Regions from separate parts of the Bradyrhizobium sp. McL0616 genome, predicted to be linked through region 1. Evidence: predicted binding sites of a transcription regulator. Region 1 holds the regulator's gene; each other region holds the start of a gene.
What was found. Region 1 encodes PhoB, which activates phosphate uptake and scavenging genes when phosphate is short. Its sites were predicted from a motif close to TGTCATNNANCTGTCAT; they were not measured.

Region 1 (7,327 bases):
GTAAAAGCACAGCCGACCGCTCCTAAAGGGGCGGCACGGGGAGCGCGATCGGGCGCGAATGCGCTTCGCTCCCCTGTATGGAGACCAGCATGAATTTCATCAAAACTATCGTCGCTGCTGGCTTGGTCGCCGCATCGACGACGGCGGCCTTTGCTGCCGATATCACCGGTGCCGGTGCGACGTTCCCGTTCCCGATCTATTCCAAATGGGCTGACGCCTACAAGAAGGAGACCGGCAACGGTCTGAACTACCAGTCAATCGGTTCCGGCGGCGGCATCAAGCAGATCCAGGCCAAGACCGTGACCTTCGGCGCGACCGACGCGCCGCTCAAGGCCGATCAGCTCGAGAAGGACGGTCTTGCGCAGTGGCCGATGGTGATGGGCGCCATCGTTCCCGTCGTCAACATCGAGGGCGTGAAGGCCGGCGAGCTGGTGTTCGACGGCGAGACGCTGGCGAGCGTCTATCTCGGCAAGATCACCAAGTGGGATGATCCGGCCATCAAGAAGCTCAATCCGAACGTGAAGCTGCCGTCCGATGCGATCACCGTGGTCCGCCGCTCCGACGGTTCGGGCACCACCTTCAACTTCACGAACTATCTCGCCAAGTCCAGCGCGGACTGGAAGAGCAAGATCGGTGAAGGCACGGCGGTCGAGTGGCCGGTCGGCGTCGGCGCCAAGGGCAACGAAGGCGTCTCCGGCAACATCAGCCAGACCAAGAACTCGATCGGTTATGTCGAGTACGCCTACGCCAAGCAGAACAAGCTGACCTATACCGGTCTCGTCAACAAGGCCGGCAAGACGGTGCAGCCGACGGTCGAAGCCTTCCAGGCAGCCGCCTCCAACGCCGATTGGGCCAAGGCTCCGGGCTACTACGTCATCCTGACAGACCAGCCCGGCGACAAGTCCTGGCCGATCACGGCGGCGACCTTCATCCTCATGCACAAGGATGCCACCGACAAGGCGTCCTCGCAGGAAGCCATCAAGTTCTTCCGCTGGGCCTTCAAGAACGGCGGCAAGGCGGCTGAAGAGCTCGACTACATCCCGATGCCCGAGGGCGTCGTGACCTTGATCGAGAAGACCTGGGCTGCCGAGATCAAGAGCTAAGCTCCTGCTCTCAAGGCGCGGCGCGGCCTGCAAGGGCGCGCCGCGACCCACGCGACTTCGGCCCCGGATCAGTGTCGCGCTGCATCCGGGGCGCGAGACCGGCAACAAGCGTATATAATTTGGTACAGGGGATCGGCGTGGCAGAGATGGCCGTTCAGAGCGATATCGTCGACGACGCCGGACCATATGATCGCGCCAAGGCCTTGAGCGCATTCAGGCTCGGCGACGTCACCTTCTACTGGATCACGCGGCTCAGCGCGATATCGGTGCTCCTCATCCTCGGCGGCATCATCCTGTCGCTGATCGTCGGCGCCTTCCCGGCGATGAAGGAATATGGCTTCGCGTTCCTGTGGACGCAGCGCTGGGCGCCGTCGGCCGATCCGCCCGTGCTCGGCGCGCTCGGACCGATGTACGGCACGCTCGTCACCTCCTTCATCGCGATGCTGATCGCCATTCCCGTTGGTCTCGGCATTGCGATCTTCCTCACCGAGCTCTGCCCGCAATGGCTGCGTCGCCCGATCGGCATGGCGATCGAGCTGCTCGCCGGCATCCCCTCGATCATCTACGGCATGTGGGGCTTCTTTGTGCTGGGCCCGTTCCTGGCAAACACTTTCCAGCCCTTCATGATCAAGATATTCGACGGCATCCCCGTGCTGGGCGCGATCTTCGCCGGCCCGCCGTCCTATCTCAGCCTGTTCAACGCCGCTCTGATCCTCGCCATCATGGTGCTGCCCTTCATCACCTCGATCTCGGTCGACGTGTTCAAGACCGTGCCGCCGGTGCTGAAAGAGGCTGCCTACGGCGTCGGCTGCACCACCTGGGAGGTCATCCGCAGCGTGGTGATCCCCTACACCCGCGTCGGCGTCATCGGCGGCGTCATGCTGGCGCTGGGCCGCGCGCTCGGCGAGACCATGGCGGTGACCTTCATCATCGGTAACTCGTTCCGCATCTCGTCCTCGATCTTCGCGCCGGGCACCACGATCTCGGCAGCGATCGCCTCCGAATTCGCCGAGAGCGACGGCCTGCACCAGTCCGGCCTGATCCTGCTCGGCCTGCTCCTGTTCGTGCTGACGTTCTTCGTGCTGGCCGGAGCGCGGCTGATGCTGATGCGGCTGGAAAAGAAGGCGGGGAACTGAAGCCATGAACCCGATCTATTCACGCCGCCGCCGCAAGGACGTCGTCATTCGCGGGCTCTGCATCGCCGCAACCGCCTTTGGTGTCACCTGGCTTGCGCTGATCCTGATCACGCTGCTCTACAATGGCCTCGCCGGACTCAACTTCCAGCTCTTTACCGAGAATACGCCGCCACCCGGATCGAACGAGGGCGGCCTGCTCAACGCCATTGTCGGCTCCGTGATCATGACCGTGCTCGGCGTCGGTATCGGCGCGCCGCTCGGCATGTTCGCCGGCACCTATCTCGCCGAATACGGCCGCAACGACAGGCTGACGTCCGTAATCCGCTTCATCAACGACATCCTGCTCTCGGCGCCCTCGATCATCATCGGCCTGTTCATCTATGGCGCGGTGGTGGTGCCGATGCGCGGCTTCTCGGCGCTCGCCGGCTGTCTCGCGCTCGCCGTCATCGTGATCCCGGTGGTGCTGCGCACGACCGAGGACATGCTGCTTCTGGTGCCGAACGCACTGCGTGAGGCGGCCTCCGCGCTCGGCCTGCCGCGCTCGCTGGTGATCAAGCGGATCGCTTATCGTTCTGCCCGTTCCGGTCTCATCACCGGCGTGCTGCTCGCCACCGCCCGCGTCGCCGGCGAGACCGCGCCGCTGCTGTTCACCGCGCTGTCGAACCAGTTCTTCAGCCTGAGCCTGAACAAGACGATGGCGAACCTGCCGGTCACCATCAACAACTTCGTGCAGAGCCCCTACGCCTACTGGAAGCAGCTGGCCTGGAGCGGGGCGCTGCTCATCACCCTGACCGTTCTTGCCCTGAATATTGGTGCGCGCATCCTTGGCGCCGAGAGGACCGCAAAATGAGTGATCTTTCCGTATCGATGAGCGCGGCCGGCGGCCTGCCCCACGCGCCGGTGCTGCCCGAGGCGCCCCCCAAGGTGACCGTGCGCAATCTCAACTTCTATTACGGCGAGCACCACGCGCTGAAGAACATCAACCTGACGCTCGGCGCCAACCGCGTCACGGCGTTCATCGGCCCGTCGGGCTGCGGCAAGTCGACCCTGCTGCGCATCTTCAACCGGATGTACGATCTCTATCCCGGCCAGCGCGCCACCGGTCAGCTCATGCTCGACCAGACCAACATCCTCGACGGCAAGCTCGACCTCAATCTGCTGCGCGCCCGCGTCGGCATGGTGTTCCAGAAGCCGACCCCGTTCCCGATGACGATCTACGAGAACATCGCCTTCGGCATCCGCCTTTACGAAAAGATCTCGAAGTCCGAGATGGACGACCGCGTCGAGAAGGCGCTGCGCGGCGGCGCGCTGTGGAACGAGGTCAAGGACAAGCTCAACGCCTCCGGCCTCTCGCTGTCCGGCGGCCAGCAGCAGCGCCTCTGCATCGCCCGCACCGTCGCGGTGCGGCCCGAGGTGATCCTGTTCGACGAGCCCTGCTCGGCGCTCGACCCGATCTCGACCGCCAAGGTCGAGGAGCTGATCCAGGAACTGTCCGAGAGTTACACGATTGCGATCGTTACCCACAACATGCAGCAGGCGGCCCGCGTTTCCGACAAGACCGCCTTCATGTATCTCGGCGAGCTGATCGAGTTCGACGACACCAGCAAGATCTTCACGTCGCCGACCGATCGGCGCACGCAGGATTACATCACCGGCCGGTTCGGCTGAGGAGACGGGACATGGGTTCTGAACATACCGCAAAGGCCTTCGACACCGACCTCCAGGAACTTACCCGCCTGGTCGCCGAGATGGGCGGGATTGCCGAGCGCATGATCGTCGATTCCGTCGACGCGCTGATCCGCCGCGACGTCGCGCTCGGCCAGCGCGTCGTCGCCACCGACGTCGAGCTCGACGCGCTCCAGAAGCGCATCGAGGAGCGCGCCGTGCTCACCATCGCTCGCCGCCAGCCGATGGCGGTCGATCTGCGCGAGATCGTCGGCGCCATGCGCGTCGCGACCGATCTCGAGCGCATCGGCGACCTCGCCAAGAACATGGGCAAGCGCGTCGCGGCGCTGGAGACCGATTTCCATCCGCTCAAGCTGTTCCGCGGCCTCGAGCACATGACCGACCTGGTGCAGCAGCAGGTCAAATCGGTGCTGGACGCATATGCCGCGCATGATCTGCCGGCGGCGATGGCGGTGTGGAAGGGCGACGAGGAAGTCGACGCCATCTGCACCTCGCTGTTCCGCGAGCTCCTCACCTACATGATGGAGGATCCGCGCAACATCTCGTTCTGCATCCATCTGATGTTCTGCGCCAAGAACATCGAGCGGATCGGCGATCACGCCACCAACATCGCCGAGACCGTGTTCTATATGATCGAAGGTCAGGCCATGACCGACAAGCGGCCGAAGGGCGACATGACGACCTTCGCCACGACCCTCCCGAATACTTGAATAATTAAGGAGCGACGACCCCATGGGCGCACGCATTATGGTGGTTGAGGACGAGGAAGCTCTGACCGAGCTTCTCCGCTACAACCTCGAAGGCGACGGCTATGACGTCGAGACGGTGATGCGCGGCGACGACGCCGATACCCGTCTCAAGGAGCACATCCCCGATTTGATCGTGCTCGACTGGATGCTGCCGGGGCTATCCGGCATCGAGCTGTGCCGGCGGCTGCGCGCGCGGTCCGATACCAAGCAGCTCCCGATCATCATGCTCACCGCGCGCGGTGAGGAGAGTGAGCGAGTGCGGGGATTGGCGACCGGCGCCGACGATTACATCGTCAAGCCGTTCTCGGTCCCTGAGCTGCTCGCCCGCGTAAAGGGCCTGCTCAGGCGCGCAAGCCCGGAGCGGCTCGCCACCGTGCTGGCGTTTGGCGACATCGAACTCGACCGTGACAAGCGCCGCGTGGCGCGCTCGGGCCGGCCGATCGATCTCGGCCCGACCGAGTATCGCCTGCTGGAGTTTTTCCTGGAGCATCCCGGCCGCGTGTTCTCGCGCGAGCAGCTGCTCGACAGCGTCTGGGGCCGCGATATCTACATCGACGAGCGCACCGTCGACGTGCATATCGGTCGCCTGCGCAAGCTGCTCAATCTCGGTCGCGAGCAGGACCCGATCCGCACCGTCCGTGGCGCCGGCTATGCGCTGGATGATCGGTTTGCGAAGGCGGAGCAGGCGTAGGGTTCTGTGGTTAGTTGCTGACTGCCGCTACCATCTCCGATGTCGTCCAGGCCTATTACGCACTAGGCCGGGACGACACTGAATTTGTCGAACCGCCGTCGCTTGGACGGCGAAACCTTGGAAGCAGACTAACTCACCGTGACGGCTTCACCGGCGCGCGGCGGCGATCTGACGCCGGCTGGTACGCGACGCGCGAGTGTTGGGCGCAATAGGGCAGGCCCGAGAGCGCCCTGCCGCCGCAGAAGAAGAAGTCCGGACTCGAGGGATCGCCGACCGGCCAGTGGCAGGTCGCCTCGTTCAATTCGAGCAGCGACAGCCGCTGGCTCATCGGCACCACGTTGTCGTAGGTGACCGGATCCGGCTCAGCCTCGACCTCGAAGGCCTGCGCAAGCGCGGTGTTGCCGCGCGCAATCGGCCGGGTCACCCGCATCATGTGCTGCGCGGGACGCGCCTTGCGTGGCCGCGGAGCTGCCGACGACGGGCTCTTGGCACGGCCGGACAGGCCCAGCCGGTGCACCTTGCCGATCACGGCATTGCGGGTCACATTGCCGAGTTCAGCTGCGATCTGGCTGGCCGAAAGTCCGGCCTCCCAAAGCTTTTTCAACTGCTCGACGCGATCGTCCGACCATGTCAAAACCGTCATTGCGCCCTTTCCCTCGCTACGAGCCGCCTTGCTGGGGCTGCGCTGCGAATGCCTAAGTCTCGAAAAACCCGTGCCGCCAGAATCCCTTGAAGTTCGCCGGGCGCAGAAGCGCTCCCGAACGTTTACGCCGGTACATGAGGACTTAGAGGATCAGAACCGCTGCACGAGATGTCGTATCTGACAAGCCAAACGCTACAATATGGCGTGACTCCCGCGCAAGAGTCCGCCGACTCGCGTCCACATGTTCCGTGGTGAAAACCCGCAAATTCGGCACCGCAAGACTACGGATTCAGCATTTCGCGGGGCTTTCCGGGCGGCATTGACACCCGTGGTACCAAGCATAAGATGGTGACGCGTGCCGCCCTTAAAAGGCGGCACGTTTCGTTTTCCGGACCAATGACGCGCTGCGCAACGCACGTTCAGGCCGTCCGAAACATCCAGGCGACCGCCAAAGAGACCGTCATGACCAACAGCGCCGCGCCGCATTTGCTCCCCGTATTCGCCAGGGCCGACATCGGTTTTGAGCGCGGCGAGGGCTCTTGGCTGATTGCGACCAATGGCGATCGCTATCTCGATTTCACCTCTGGCGTGGCGGTGAATGCGCTCGGCCATGCCCATCCCGCGCTGGTCAAGGCGTTGCAGGAGCAGGCCACCAAGCTCTGGCACATGTCGAACCTGTTCCAGAGCCCGGACGGCGAGAAGCTCGCGGCGCGCCTTTGCAACGAGAGCTTTGCGGACTTCGTGTTCTTCTGCAATTCCGGCGCCGAGGCGCTGGAATGCGTGATCAAACTCGTCCGCCACCATCACGCAGCCAAGGGCCATCCCGAGCGCTATCGCATGATCACGTTCGAGGGCGCCTTCCATGGCCGCACGCTCGCAACGCTGGCTGCGACGGGATCTGCAAAATATCTCGAAGGTTTCGGTCCGCCGATGGACGGCTTTGACCAGGTTGCACATGGCGATCTGGACGCCGTGAAGAAGGCGATCGGCCCGCAGACCGCCGGCATCCTGATCGAGCCGCTCCAGGGCGAGGGTGGCGTGCGCTCGGCGCCGCCGGCGTTCTATCGCGCGCTGCGCCAGCTTTGCGACGAGAAGGGCCTGCTGCTCGCCTTCGACGAGGTGCAGACCGGCATGGGCCGCACCGGTGATCTGTTCGCGCATCGCCGTTTCGGCATCACGCCCGACGTGATGTCGCTGGCCAAGGCGCTCGGCGGCGGCTTCCCGATCGGCGCTTGCCTTGCGACCGCGGAAGCGGCCTCCGGCATGACGCCCGGCTCGCACGGCTCGACCTTCGGCGGCAATCCGCTGGCAGTCTCTGC
Region 2 (7,327 bases), 1.4 Mb from region 1:
GCTCAAAGCGCGGCACGTTGTTGCCGGAGGTCGAATTCGGGTCGACGAGGCCAAGGTTCTTGCCCTTGAGCTGATCGACGCTCTTGTAGGGGCTGCTCGCCTTGACGAAGAACACCGAGTAGTAGCCGGTCGAGCCGTCGGCGTTGATGTCGTTGGCGAAGGCGTCGGTCTTGACGCCGGTCAGGCGGGCGCGCGCGAACGACGCCGAGCCATAGCTCGCGATGTGGATGTTGCCGGCACGCTGGCCTTCGATCACAGCAGCGTAGTCGTTGGCGATGCGCAGCGTGACCTTCACGCCCAATTCCTTGGAGAGATAGCTCATGAACGGCGCCCAGCGCTCGGTAACGCCCGAGGCGTTTTCTGCCGGAATGACCGCAAAGGTCAGCTCGGGATATTTGGCTTTCCAGTCGTCGGCGGAGGCGGAAGTCGTGAACGCAAGCGCGGCGGCGCCGGCAAGGACTAGTCTGCGAGTGATCATGATACTCTCTTCATCGGTTGGGGTCGGTTGACGCGAAACTGAAGATACTGACGCGGCTTAAGCGGCCGCGGCGGTTCCGAGCGCCGGGACGCCCTCAGGCGCCGGCGCATGCGAGCCACCCATGACATCGGTGGCTTCGAGATCGTAGAGCTCACGCGCGACGAGATCGGTCAGCGCGGACGGCGCGCCGTCGAACACCACGCGGCCTGCCGACATGCCGATCAGGCGGTCGCAATAGCTGCGCGCCAGATCGAGCGAATGCAAATTGCAGAGCACGGTGATGCCGAAATGCTTGTTGATACGCAGCAGCGCATCCATGACGATCTTGGTGTTGCGCGGATCGAGCGAGGCGATCGGCTCGTCGGCAAGGATGATGTCGGGCTGCTGGACCAGCGCGCGGGCAATCGCAACGCGCTGCTGCTGGCCGCCGGAGAGCTGATCAGCACGCTGGGCGGCAAGCGAGGCGATGTCGAATTGTTCGAGCGCCGACATCGCCAGCGCCTTGTCCTGCTCGGGCCAGGTCTGCGACAGCGACCGCCAGGCCGGCATCTTTGCAAGGCGTCCCATCAGGACATTGGTGAGCACGTCGAGCCGCCCGACCAGGTTGAACTGCTGGAAGATCATCGCCGAGCGCGCGCGCCACTGCCGCAGCTCCTTGCCGCGCAGCGCGGTGACATCGATGCCGTCGAACAGGATTCGGCCCTGTGTTGGCGTCGCGAGCCGGTTGATGGTCCGCAACAAAGTCGATTTGCCGGCGCCGGAACGCCCGATCACGCCGACGAAGCCGCCGGGGGCAATTTGAAACGAAGCGTCGTCGACCGCGGCTTTTGCGCCAAAGCGGCACGTCAGACCTTCAACCACCAGCATGTAGGGCTCCAGAGTAGCTCGGACCCACCGCTAACGCTGGCGCTTGACACTTGTGTGACACACCCGCTGCGGTGCGGCGATCCAACACACCTCGTCCCCTGTCATCACGGCGTCATAACATTGTCATCAAGCCACTCGAAGAGGTACGCCCGTTCTCGAGCTTTCGGATGCAACATGGCCGCCAAGGTGCTTTCGGTCCAACCGACCATCGATCCTTCGGCAAAGCTGCATGAGACCAGGCTTGGCGTCTATACCGAGGTCGGCGCGCGCACGATCCTGCATGACGTCGCGATGGGCGATTACTCCTACGTCGTGAACGACGCCCAGATCACCTACACGACCATCGGAAAATTCTGCTCGATCGCGGCGATGACGCGGATCAATCCCGGCAATCATCCGATGCACCGCGCGACGCAGGCGCATTTCACCTACCGCTCCAGCGCCTACTTCGAGGGTGAGAGCGACGACGCCGAGTTTTTCGACTGGCGGCGCCAGCACCATGTCCATATCGGCCATGATGTCTGGATCGGCCATGGCGCGGTCGTGCTGCCCGGCCGCAACATCGGCACCGGTGCGGTGATTGCGGCCGGCGCCATCGTCACCAAGGACGTGCCGGCCTACACCATCGTCGCCGGCAATCCAGCGCGCATCGTGCGCCGCAGATTTTCGGAAGACGTCGCCGGGCGGCTTGCCAGGTTCGCCTGGTGGGAGTGGGATCACGACAAATTGCGTGAAGCGCTGCCCGATTTTCGCAAGCTCGGGATTGAAGATTTCCTCTCCACGTATGAAGCACGCACGAGTTCCACAGCCAGCAAACGAAGCGCGGTCGCGTGACAGACATTCTGCTTGAGGGCGGCCGAGCCCTGATCGGCTCCGAGTTCATCGAGACGTCACTCAGCGTGTCCGGAACGGACATTGCGCAGATCGGTGCCTCTCGCAGCAGCGCGCGGCTGGCGATCGATGCGCGCAATCTGCTGGTCCTGCCGGGCATCGTCGATCTGCACGGCGATGCCTTCGAGCGGCAGATGATGCCGCGCGCCGGCGTCGACTTTCCGATCGACGTCGCGCTCGCCGACACCGACCGCCAGGTCATCAGCAACGGCGTCACTACGGTGTTCCACGCCACGACCTGGTCGTGGGAGCCGGGCCTGCGCAGCGGCGACAATGCGCGGCGCCTGCTCGAGGCGATCGAACGGCAGCGCCCGCAATTTTCCGCCGACACCCGTTTCCATCTGCGGCATGAGACCTACAATCTCGATGCCGAGGACGAGATCAGCCAGTGGCTGGCGGAAGGCCGCGTCGACCTGTTCGCCTTCAACGACCATATGGACGGGGTCGTTGCCGACATCTCCAATCCGCGCAAGCGCAACCGCATGGTGGAGCGCACCGGGCTGTCGAGCGAGGATTTTGACAGGCTGGTCGCGCACATCGTTTCGCGCGCCGCCGACGTTCCGGCAGCGATCACCCGGCTCGCTGCTGCGGCCCGTGCGGCCGGGGTGCGGATGCTCTCGCATGACGATGCGACGCCGGCGATGCGCCGGGGTTTTCGCAGCCTCGGCGTGACCCTCGCCGAGTTTCCGATCAACGAGGAGACCGCGCGAGAAGCCGCAAGCAGCGGCGATGCCATTGTCTACGGCGCGCCGAACGTGCTTCGCGGCGGCAGCCACACCGGCTGGACCAAAGCGTCCGACATGATCGCCAAGGGACTGTGCTCGGTGCTGGCGTCGGACTATTACTATCCCGCGCCTCTGCTGGCCGCGTTCCGCCTCGCCGCCGACGGCGTGCTGCCGCTGACGGAGGCCTGGAAGCTGGTCTCCTCGGCACCGGCGCAAGCGACCGGACTGACCGATCGCGGCACGCTCGCCGCAGGACGCCGGGCTGACATTCTGCTCGTCGACGGCGCCGTGCCGCTACGGCCACGGCTCGTCGCGGTGATCGCCGCCGGAAAGCTCGTGCATCTCAGCGATGCGACGCGACTGCTCAGCGCGGCGCCGGCGGCGCGCGAGTCTGTTGTCGCGGCATAGATCGGTTATGCTGAAGCAATGACAGGTTTTCCCCGCTACGCGATCTATTTCGCCGCCGCCGCCGACAGTGCACTATCGCACTTCGGCGCCGAATTTCTCGGCTACGACGCCCACACCGGCCTCGAGCTGCCGTTCCCGGACGAGGCGCTGCGCACGGCGCCGGACTGGCGCGACGTCAGCGCCGATCCCCGCAAATACGGCTATCACGCCACGCTCAAGGCGCCGATGGCCTTGGCGCCCGGCAAGACCGAAGCCGAGCTTATGGCGGCCTGCGCGACATTCGCCGGCAAGGCGCGGGCAATTCCGCTGATCCGCCCGGTAGTCGATTCCATCAGCGGCTTCATCGCCGTCATTCCGGCCGAGCCGGTCGGCGAACTGCAGCAACTCGCCGCTGATTGCGTCCGTGATTTCGATTCGTTCCGTCCGATCCTGACGGCGGAAGACCGCGCGCGTCGAAAGCCCGAGAAACTCAGCGAGCGGCAGCACGACTATCTCGATCGCTGGGGATATCCGTACGTGATGGAGGAATTCCGCTTCCACATGACACTGACGGGCCGGCTGGACGCGGAACGGCGCGGGCCGATTCTGGAGATGCTGCGGGCGCGGTTTGCTGCGTTGAAGCTCGATACGCTCGCGATCGACCGCATCGCGCTGTTCAAGCAGGATGATGCGAAGGCAAGATTCCGCATCGTGGGCGAGTGGGCGTTGGCGAGGTAAGCCTCAACAAACTCCGTCATTGCGAGCGAAGCGAAGCAATCCAGGCTGCCTCCGCGGAAGCAGCCTGGATTGCTTCGTCGCAAGGGCTCCTCGCAATGACGGGGGAGAGACCTATTTCCCCCACCGCAACGCCAGCGCATCGCGCTCCTTGGCCAGCTCCAATAGCCCCGCCCGCGTGGCCGGGTGCAGCGGCTGCAACGGGTGCCGCACCGCATCCGACTTGATCACACCGCCGGCCTGCATCATGACCTTGCAGGCGATCAGGCCGCATTGGCGGTTCTCGTAATTGATCAGCGGCAGCCAGCGCTCGTAGGCGGCCTTCGCCTCCCCGCGCTTGCCTGCGAAATAGGGATCGATGATCTGGCGAATGCCGTCGGGATAGCCGCCGCCGGTCATCGCGCCGGTGGCGCCGGCATCGAGATCCGCCAGCAGCGTGATCGCTTCCTCACCATCCCACGGTCCCTCGATGTCCTTGCCGCCGGCCTCGATCAAGCTCCTGAGTTTTGAAGCAGCGCCTGCTACCTCGATCTTGAAATAGCGGATGTTGGAGAATTCGCGCGCAAGCCGCGCCAACAGATCGACCGACAACGGCGTGCCCGCGACCGGCGCATCCTGGATCATAATCGGGATGTTGATCGCGCCCGAGAGCACCTTGAAGAATTCGACAACGCCCTTCTCCGGCACCCGGAAGGTCGCGCCATGATAGGGCGGCATGACCATCACCATGGCGGCGCCCGCCGCCTCGGCCTGCTGGCTGCGCGCCGCGCACGCGGCCGAGCTGAAATGGGTGGTGGTAACGATGACGGGCACGCGGCCCGCGACGTGCTCCAGCACCGCATGCATCACGGTCTCGCGCTCGGCATCTGTCAGCACGAACTGTTCGGAGAAGTTGGCGAGGATGCAGAGGCCGTGCGAGCCGGCGTCGATCATGAAATCGATGCAGCGACGCTGTCCGTCGAGATCGAGCTCGCCGCGCTCGTCGAAGATGGTGGGCGCGACCGGGAATACGCCGCGATAGGGGCGCTGGGCCTTGTTGTGAGGCGTAACCGGCATCGGACTCTCCATCCCTGATCTACTCTTATGACTACGGCGCGTAGCACAGCGTCATAGATGTAGCCGCCGCGCGGACCGGCGGCAATGCCGATCGCGCGACGTCGGGATGGAGGCTATCGAAGCTACGCGGTCTTCACCGCGCCGAGGAAGCCTTCGACCGCGACGCGAAGACGATCGGCATCGGCCGACATCTTCTTCACGGACTGGGACAGGACGTAGCCGGCGTTGCCGGTCTCCTGGTTGAGCTTGGCGACGCTGCCGATGGTGTCGGTGACCTCGCGCGTGCCTTGGGCTGCCTGCTGGAAGTTGCGCGAAATCTCCGTGGTAGCCGCGCGCTGCTGCTCGACGGCGGCCGCAATCGCCGTCATCTTCTCGTCGATGCCGCTGATCGAGCCGCCGATGGAGCGGATGGCGGCGACCGCCTGGCCCGTCGCACCCTGGATCTCCGCGACCTGGCGCGAGATTTCTTCCGTCGCGGTTGCGGTTTGCGCCGCGAGGCTCTTGACCTCACCGGCAACCACCGCGAAGCCGCGGCCCGCTTCACCCGCACGCGCCGCTTCGATGGTCGCGTTCAAAGCCAGCAGGTTGGTCTGGCCTGCGATGGCGTTGATCATCTTCACGACCTCGCCAATGCGGCTCGCGGTCTGGTCGAGGATCTCGACCGTGGCGTTGGTCTGCGTGGCCTGCGAAACAGCTTCGCGAGCCTCGCGCGCGCTGGACTGCACCTGTGCGGAGATTTCGCCGACCGACGCCGAGAGTTCTTCGGTCGCGGCCGCGATGGTTTCGAGATTGTTGGTGGCCTGCTCGGCCGCGTTGGAGACCGCCGTGGTCTGGCTGCTCGATTCCGCCACAAGCGAGCGCACGTCGGTCGCGGTTGCATCGAGCTCCTTGGCCGACGCGGCAACGCTATGGATGACCGCCTGCACGGTGTCGTCGAAACTGCGGCACGCGTCATCTACGCTGCCGGACCGGGCAAGCTGGAGCGCCTGCTGCGATTCGCGCTCCTGGCCCAACCGCTCAGCGGTCGCGGCACTCTCGCGCAGGCTTTCGAGCGCGGCGGCCATGGTGCCGAACTCGTCGGGATATCTCGATTGCGGGACGTGCGTCGCATAGTCGCGGGCGCCGATCCGCGCGATGGCGTCGAGGATAGCGCGCACCGGGCGCATCAGGCGATTGCGCACCACGTACACGCCGGCCAGCGTCACGGCGAGCGCGATCAGGAATGCGAGCGATTGCACGACGAGATTAGTGAGGGCCTTGGCCTGAATGGTCTCGGCACGCGCGATCGACTGGTCCAGCGCCTTGGTCGCAACCGCGACGATGAAGGGGAACGGCGACTGGCACAGCGTGTTCCATTCCGAGGCGGGCATCGCGGGCTTGCCGCTGCCGTCGAGATTCTTGGTGATTTCGCCGATCTGCTTGAGAACGCCTTCGGTCTTGGCGCGCGCTTCCTTCGCGGCAGTGACCATTTCCCCGGTCACATCGGGCGCAGCCAGCAGTTCGTCCATGCCGGACCAGCCAGCGGCGATCCCGCCGTTCCAGCCGCCTAACGTCTGCTTCTGGGTCTCGTCGAGCGGCTTGCTCGCATTGATGTTTGGACGCAGCGTCGAGCACTGGCTGCCATAGCGGTCGCGGACCTGCCAGGCGAGGCGACGGACCTGGATCATGCGTGCGATGAAGGGATCGTTCATCCATGCGCGGTTCGACACCGCGGTCGAAGCGAGGTTCGCCGTGTCGATCGCCTTGGTGACGGCGTCGTACCACGAGGCGGTACGTTCCATCTTGCGCTCGGCGCGCGGATGCCTGGCCTCGTCGTAGAACTGCTGGAACTGCGGCGCGGCCTCGCTCCAGCGCTGCTTCAGCGTGCTCGCAAGTTCGTCGCGTCGGGCAAAGTCGACGCCGACGATCGCGGCGCCGATGCCTTCATAGGCGGCCTGCTCAGCCTTCTCCGCCGCTTCGAGCTTTGCCCGCGGGTCGTCGTCGCCGAGCAGCGCGCTTTGGGCGTCGCCGCGATTGTTGCGCAGGGACAGCACGCCGTGGAAGATCGCCTTGTCGGCTGCGGCAAGCCGCGCCGTCTCGATACTGTCAGTATAGCGACCGAAGGCCCCGACCATCTGGATGGCCGTGCTGGCCAGCGCACCAGCCGCCAGCAAGGCCATCAACACCAGGAGAAGCGAACTTACCGATT
Region 3 (7,327 bases), 1.2 Mb from region 1:
CGCTGTCAGCGACCCACTCTACAGTAACGGCTGCGTAGCGGCCGAACGATAAGGATCCGGACGGGCGATCGCGTTGCGCAGCCTGACCGGATCCGGCGACGCAAGACCAGAGCAGAACCGAATGCGGAGGTTCGATCATGAAACGCCGGGATTTCCTTGGAGCTTTTGCGGGTTTGGCATTGTGGCCCTCTTTCGCGAAGGAGGAGCGCAGCAAGCCCATCATCGGCTTCCTGAGCAGCCGGACGCTCGACGATTCGGCCCGTATCGTCGCCGGTTTCCGCAAAGGGCTTGCCGAAGCCGGCTACAGCGAGGGCCAGGACGCGACGATCGCGTACCGGTGGGCTGAAGGCGACTATGAGCGGCTGCCGGCGCTTGCGGCCGAGATCGTCGAGCTCAATCCATCCGTGCTGATCGCGGCTGGGGGCGAGCCGTCTGCGCTCGCGGCAAAAGCGGCATCCGCCGACATCCCGACGGTCTTCTCCGTCGGCGGGGACCCTGTGAAGATTGGCTTGGTCAAAAGCCTGAACCGGCCGGGCAGCAACATGACGGGAATCAGCCTCCTGGCCACGGAGCTGGAGTCCAAGCGCCTCGGCATACTGCACGAGCTGTTGCCGCGCGCCAGCGTGCTCGGCGTTCTCATCGATCGCGATTTTCAGGAGTCCGCAACGCAGGTCTGCGAGGTAACGCAGGCGGCACAGGACATCGAGCGGCCCATCGAGATCGTGTACGCGACCAACGACGGCGAGCTTGCAGTTGCGTTCGAACGATTGAGGGCGGTCGGCGCTGATGGATTGCTGGTGTGCGCATCCCCGTTCTTCGACACGCGGAGAGCGCACCTCGTGGCCTTCGAATCGCAGCAACGGATTCCGGCGATCTACCAATTCCGCGAATATGCCGCCCAAGGCGGCCTGATGAGCTACGGGATCTCCCCGCCCGACGGCTACCGGCAAATCGGACTTTATGCCGGCCAGATTCTCAAGGGCACGTCGCCGGCCGAGCTTCCCGTCGTTCAACCGACGATTTTCGAATTCGTCATCAACGCGAAGGCTGCAGGCGCGATGGGGATCGACATCCCGGCAAGCCTGCTGGCGCGCGCTGACGAGATGATTCAGTAGCCCGCCCCTCCCACCCATCGACGTCACAAGGAGACTCCCATGACCCGACAAATCATCATCGACAAGCCTTCCTCCGGACTATGGACCGCGACCTTCGACAATCCGCCGATCAACCTGATCGACCCCGATACGATCGGCGAGTTGCAGGATCTGTTGACGGCACTGGAAACCGACGCGGAGGTCAAGGTCGTGGTGTTTCGAAGCGCGGATCCGGATTTCTTCCTGGCGCACTGGGACGTGCTCGCCGACAAGACGAAAGTCGCCGCGATGCCGGCCGGTCCGACCGGCATGCATCCGTGGATCGACGTGCTCGTGCGTTTGGCGCGTGCGCCGGTCGCCTCGATCGCCGAAATCCGCGGCCGTGCGCGCGGCGCAGGCAGCGAATTCGGTTCTCGCCTGCGACATGCGTTTTGCCAGCCGTGAGCGCGGAATTCTGGGACAGTTCGAAGTCGGCCTCGGCTCGGTCCCCGGCGGGAACCCGATGGCGCGGCTTGCCGGCCTGATGGGCCGCGGGCGCGGGCTCGAGGTCATTCTCGGCGCCGATGATTTTTCGGCGGACCTTGCCGAGCGCTATGGCTACGTCAATCGTGCGCTGCCGGATGTGGAGATCGAGGCGTTCGTCGATGCATTTGCTCGCCGTATGGCCTCGTTCGAAAAGCATGCGCTGGTCGGCGCCAAGGCGCTCATGAACGACGTCACACTGCCCGCAGACAGTGTGTTTCCGCCGGCGCTAAAGGCTTTCTTCAGCGCGGCGACCCACCCGAGCACTCGGGCACGCGCGGCGTCGCTGCTGGAGCGTGGCTTGCAGCGCCGTTCCGACACCGAATTGCGACTTGGTCAGGCGGTGGCGGAGCGCTGATTGGCCGGCCGCGCCTTACCAAAAGCTCCGCTGCATCGGCGCCTGTTGATAGTATTGGTACTGGCCGCCGCGCTGCCGGCGCGGATTGACGGGCTGCGGGGCCGGATCGCGCTGCTGGAAGAAGAAGCCGAAGCCGTTGCCGCCATTGCCCCAGCTGTCGTCGCTCGCCATCGCCATCGGAGGCGGCGCTGTCGGCTTGCGGGTGATGAAGCCGCCCTGGGGATGGTTGCTCAAGACCGCGACGAACTCGGTGCGGTAGTTGGTCTCGGCACTCAGCGGCTCGTCCGAGATGATGATCGACGAGCGCGGCAATGCGGTCGGCCCGATGCGATCGAGCACCTCCTGCGGGAAGGTGATGCGGTCGAGCGCGTCCTTGGCGTTGTCGCCGTCGTCAATGCTGACCACGCTCCAGCGCAGGCCCGAATCATTCTTCGCCATCGCCGTGAAGATATGCGTGCCGAGCGGCTGGTCGGGATTACGGATCGTGACGGGAACCTCGATGCTGGTGTCGAACACCTCGCCGCCGCCATCCGGCGCCGGCTTGTGCGTGTTCCGCCGCACATAGAGCTTCTGCGTCGCGCGGCTGATGTAGACCGAGACCGGCTCGAGCGCGAGCTTTGCGTCGGTTGCAGCCCTCACGGCGTCGGCCTTTTTGGTCGTGGCCGCCTTGGCGGCATCCTTGGTCGCGGCGACGGCGTCGCGCTTCGGCTGCGCGGCGGCCTTGGCAGCGTCGAGCTGGGTCGCCGCATCCGCGGCCTTGGTGGCGGCCTTCTGCTTCAGCTCCCCGGCCTTTGCGATGGCCTGATCGGTCTTTGCGTCCGCGAGCGACTTCTCGGCGAAAGCGAGCTCGGCATCGGCGCGAGCTTTCTGCTGCTCCAGTTTGCGCAGCGATGCCGGGAGCGATTGAGCCTCTTTCGCTGCCGCAGCAGCCGCCTTCTTGGCTTCGCCGGCGGCGTTGGTGGCCTCTTCGGCTTCGGCTGAGAGCTTGTCGGCACGGTTCGGCGCCGCCGCGATGGCCTCCTTGCTCGGCACGAACAGCGAGGGATGCGAGAAATCAACCGGAGCGGCATCGTTCGGCGAGATGATCACCCGCATGCCGATATTGGTCTTGTCGAACAGGCCCTCGGCGAATGGGAAGGGCATGCGCACGCAGCCATGCGAGGCGGCATAGCCCGGTAGCGGTCCGCCATGCAGTGCGATGCCGTTCCAGGTGATGCGCTGCATGTTCGGCATCCAGGCATCGTCATACATCGAGGAGTGGTGGTCCTTGTCCTTCTCGATCACGGCAAAGACGCCGGCGGGCGTCTCGCGTCCCGTGGTGCCGGTCGAGACCGGCGCGCGCAGGATCCAGCCCTCGGAATCGTAGAACGTGACCTGCTGGCTCTTGATCGACACGATCGCCATGATCGGCTCGCCGGCCTCGCGCTGCGCCACCGCCTCGGCAGTCTGGCGCGGCTGCTTCGCCGCCATGGCGCCAGGGGTCAGCGCGGTCAGCGCCACGGCTGCCGCGAACATCACAATTCCGGGAGGCCCCCAACGCCGCATCGTTCCATGGGATTGCGCCGTCGTCAGTCGGTCTTTCATGCCATACCCCGGTTGCCTGTCAGCACTTGCGTGGATCATCCGTCAGATTGCGATCTTTGGATTAAGAAATCGCGGCCACCATCCGTTCCATATCCGGCGATTTTCGGTCCGTTCGAGCGGCAAAACTCTCATATACGAGGGCCCGCGCGGGCGGAAGGGTCGTCAGGGCTGACACTGGTGGCCGAGGCTGGCCTGAAGCTGGCAGGCAGGCGCTGCGGCGCAATGTCCGCTGCCCGTGGCGCGCGGGCGGGGTGTGACCGGAATCACAGAGAATTGCCTCAGGCCGCGGCCATGTTGGCTGTAATATCTACAATCAGCATATCGGAGGATGAACAGATGTCCTCAACTCTCTCGCAGATTGCCGCGGCCGTGGCTGGACTGGCGCTCTTCACCACCGGCCTCATCGTTTTTCCCGTAGGCCATACCAGGAGCCTGGCGAAGAGCCTGGCGGTCTCGGTATCTTTGGCCGTCCTGGCGGCCGTCCTGATCGGCGTCGCCCGCAACTTCGGTTCTTGAGTAGCACCAGTCCACATCACATTGCAGCCAAACCAGATGGTTCTGATCTCCATTACATATTTGTGACATAAGCCACAGAGGCTCCGAGCTCATGCTGCTAGTTTCGCAGGCATGATGAAACTTCTCAGGCTACCGATCATCCTCACCGCTCTCGTCGTCGCGACGCAAAGCTTCGCTGCCGACACCACGGGCGCAGGCTCAACCTTCGTTTCGCCCGTGATGTCGAAATGGATCGACGCCTACAAGGCCAAGACCGGCAACACTGTCAGCTATCAGGCGGTCGGCTCGAGCATCGGCGTCGGCCTGATCAAGAAAGCCACCGTCGATTTCGGCGCGACCGACATGCCGCTCGATCCGAAAGAGCTGGAGAAGCTCGGCATGATCCAGTTCCCGATCGTGATCGGCGGCGTCGTTCCGGTCGTCAACATCGACGGCGTCAAGCCGGGCCAGATTCATTTCACGGGCGAGGTGCTCGCGGGCATCTATCTCGGCAAGCTCAAATCCTGGAACGATCCGGCGATTCGCGCCATCAATCCCGACCTGAAGCTGCCGAATGCGCCGATCACCGTCGTGCATCGCATCGACGGCTCAGGCACGACGTTCAACTGGTCGAACTACCTCTCCAAGGTCAGCCCGCAATGGAATGCGAGCGTTGGCGAGGGCACCGCGGTCGAGTGGCCGGTTGGCGTGGGCGGAAGGGGCAATGACGGCGTCGCCTCGCTCGTCGGCCTCGTCCCCGGCTCGATCGGATACCTCGAATATGCCTATGCGCTGCAACGGCTCGACAAGATCTCGTTCGGCGTGGTGCAGAACAGTGCCGGCAATTTCGTCATGCCTGACGCCGCATCGTTCCAGGCGGCGGCTTCGAGCGCGGACTGGACGGCGGACAAGGATTTCCACCTCGTGCTCACCAACGCGCCGGGCGAGGATGCCTACCCGATCACCGCCACGACATTCGTGTTGATGCCGATCAAGCCGAAATCGCCCGAGAGATCGGCGGCAGCCATCGACTTCGTGCGCTGGTCATTGGAGAACGGAAAGTCGCAGGCCGAAACGCTGAACTACGTTCCGTTGCCGCCGGCCCTGATCCAGCAGGTCGAGCTCTACTGGCAGCAGAGCTTTGAAGCGGTGACGGCGTCGGCGATCGGCAAGCACTGACGCCAAAGTGGCGCGCCTTACGGCGCACCAACGGCCTTGTTCGCAACGAGCGCCTCGATCTCGGCATCATTCAGGCCCGCTTCGCGCAAGACCTCGCGCGAATGCTCGCCGAGGCGCGGCGCCATGCGATGAATGCCGGCAGGACTCTCGGAGAATTTCGTCGCAGGCCGCGCCTGCCGAATACGGCCCTCGGTCGGATGATCGATATCCGCAAACAATCCGACCGCTGCGAGATGCGGCTGCTCGCCGATCTCGGTCAGCCGTGCGAAGGCGGTGTGCGGCACGTCGAGCCGCAGCAATAGCTCCTCCCATTCCGCTGTGGTGCGGGTAGGCCCGATCTCGCTCATGCGGTCGTAGATTTTGTCGATGTTCTGGGAGCGCAGCACGGGATCGCGCACGCCGAGCTCGTCGCTCAATTCAGGGCGGCCCACGGCCTCGAAGAAGGCGCACCAATTGTCCCCGGAATAGGGCAGCATCGTCAGCCAGCCGTCCTTGGTGCGCACGGGGCGCCGGTTCTTCATGCGCTTGTAGCCGGTCGGTCCGATTGGCGGATCGAACGCGTGTCCGCCCAGCATCTCGATGCTGTTGAAGCCTGCGATCGTCTCCAGCATCGGCACTTCGACCATCTGGCCCTCACCCGTGCGCTCGCGCCGGAACAAGGCTGCGGACACCGCACCGACCATGGCCAGCGCGCAGATCTTGTCACCGACCAGACTCGGGATGAACTGCGGCTCCTCGTCCGATCCGATCGACGATGCAAGGCCCGAGGCGGCCTGGATGATCTCGTCGAAGGCGGGCCGCGCCGCCCAGGGGCCGTCCTGGCCAAAGCCGGTCGCCGCGGCATAGATCAGCCGCGGGTTCAACTTGGCGCACGCCTCGTAGCCGAAGCCCAGCCGTGCCATCGCAGCGGGCCGCACATTGGTGACGAGCGCATCGACTGTCGGGATCAGCTTGGCCAGCGCCGCCTTGCCGTCCGGATGCTTCAGATCAAGCGCCAGGCTGCGCTTGTTGCGATTGACCGCCATGAACTGGCCACTCATGCCACGATTTCGAAACACGCCGGTGTAGCGCCATGTATCGCCGGTCGTTGGCTCGATCTTGATGACATCGGCGCCCCAGTCGCCGAGCATTTGCGCGGCATAGGGACCGAACAGCACGCTCGTCAGATCGAGGACGCGAATGCCGCTGAGGGGGCCAGTCGGTGTCGTCATGTCTTCACTGTGGCTGGAGGATGCGATCAATCGATACGCGGATGCTATTCGCCGATGACGTCGCCGAACAGCTCCCAGGACTTTCCGTTGAAGCGCGCCATCTGCAACTGGCGGATCGGCGTGACCTGCTCGCCCGAGGTGTTGAGCTTGATGCCGGGCAGCAGCATCGGCAGCTCGACATCCTTGAATGATTGCGCCTGCTTCATCAGATTGGCGCGCGTGAGGTCATTGCCGGCGCGTTGCAGCACCAGCTCCATCATCTGCGCCATGGTGTAGCCGGTGACATTGAAGATATCCGCGGGGTCCGCGCCCGCATTGTAGGTCTTCATCCATTCGCGCCACGCCTTCATGCCGGCATCATCAGCCCAGCGCGGATCGCCGGGATCCTTCTGGAAGGCGCCGGTGACGATGCCGACGGCATTCTCGAGCCCGGCCGGGGTCAGCACGGAGCCGACGGAATTCGAAACAGCCGGAAGAATGATCTGCGGCTTCCAGCCAAGCTCGGCAGCCTTCTTGATCGCCTGGGCCGCGAATTTCGGCGTGCATTCATTGAACAGCACGTCGGCGCCGGCGGCCTTGAACTTGACGATCTGGGAGTCGACGGTCGGATCGGTCGTCTCGTAGACGGCCTCGGACACGATCTGATTGACGTGCTCGCCGAGCCCTTCCTTGAAGCCCGCGAGATAGTCGCGCCCCGGATCCTCGTCTGGCGTGATGACGGCAATCTTGGCGTTCGGCTTGTTCGCTAAAATCCACTTGGCGTAGAGCCGCCCCTCAGTCCTGTAGGTCGGCTGCGAGCCGGTGGTCCAGGGAAAATGCTGCGGATCGTTCCAGCGGCTGGCGCCGCTCGACGGGAACAGCTGCGGGATCTTCTTGGCATTGAG

Region 2: the regulator PhoB is predicted to act here: its motif matches at 1,445-1,461, upstream of phnC (phosphonate ABC transporter ATP-binding protein).
Region 3: the regulator PhoB is predicted to act here: its motif matches at 4,126-4,142, upstream of pstS (phosphate ABC transporter substrate-binding protein PstS).

The regions. Positions count from the first base shown of each region.
Region 1 is NZ_CP188255.1:8,344,163-8,351,489, reverse strand. Features, by position in the region: gene pstS (phosphate ABC transporter substrate-binding protein PstS) at 90-1,103, shown strand; gene pstC (phosphate ABC transporter permease subunit PstC) at 1,250-2,239, shown strand; gene pstA (phosphate ABC transporter permease PstA) at 2,244-3,089, shown strand; gene pstB (phosphate ABC transporter ATP-binding protein PstB) at 3,086-3,907, shown strand; gene phoU (phosphate signaling complex protein PhoU) at 3,919-4,635, shown strand; gene phoB (phosphate regulon transcriptional regulator PhoB) at 4,658-5,365, shown strand; gene ACPPVR_RS40285 (GcrA family cell cycle regulator) at 5,499-6,008, opposite strand; gene ACPPVR_RS40280 (aspartate aminotransferase family protein) at 6,471-7,327, shown strand, end outside.
Region 2 is NZ_CP188255.1:1,121,871-1,129,197, reverse strand. Features, by position in the region: gene phnD (phosphonate ABC transporter substrate-binding protein) at 1-478, opposite strand, end outside; gene phnC (phosphonate ABC transporter ATP-binding protein) at 536-1,345, opposite strand; gene ACPPVR_RS05440 (chloramphenicol acetyltransferase) at 1,520-2,179, shown strand; gene ACPPVR_RS05435 (alpha-D-ribose 1-methylphosphonate 5-triphosphate diphosphatase) at 2,176-3,369, shown strand; gene ACPPVR_RS05430 (DUF1045 domain-containing protein) at 3,388-4,086, shown strand; gene ACPPVR_RS05425 (dihydrodipicolinate synthase family protein) at 4,198-5,139, opposite strand; gene ACPPVR_RS05420 (methyl-accepting chemotaxis protein) at 5,262-7,327, opposite strand, start outside.
Region 3 is NZ_CP188255.1:7,190,377-7,197,703, forward strand. Features, by position in the region: gene ACPPVR_RS34550 (isochorismatase family cysteine hydrolase) at 1-38, shown strand, start outside; gene ACPPVR_RS34555 (ABC transporter substrate-binding protein) at 138-1,115, shown strand; gene ACPPVR_RS34560 (enoyl-CoA hydratase/isomerase family protein) at 1,155-1,538, shown strand; gene ACPPVR_RS34565 (enoyl-CoA hydratase/isomerase family protein) at 1,519-1,974, shown strand; gene ACPPVR_RS34570 (L,D-transpeptidase) at 1,990-3,558, opposite strand; gene ACPPVR_RS34575 (hypothetical protein) at 3,895-4,074, shown strand; gene pstS (phosphate ABC transporter substrate-binding protein PstS) at 4,186-5,232, shown strand; gene ACPPVR_RS34585 (CaiB/BaiF CoA transferase family protein) at 5,250-6,443, opposite strand; gene ACPPVR_RS34590 (ABC transporter substrate-binding protein) at 6,488-7,327, opposite strand, start outside.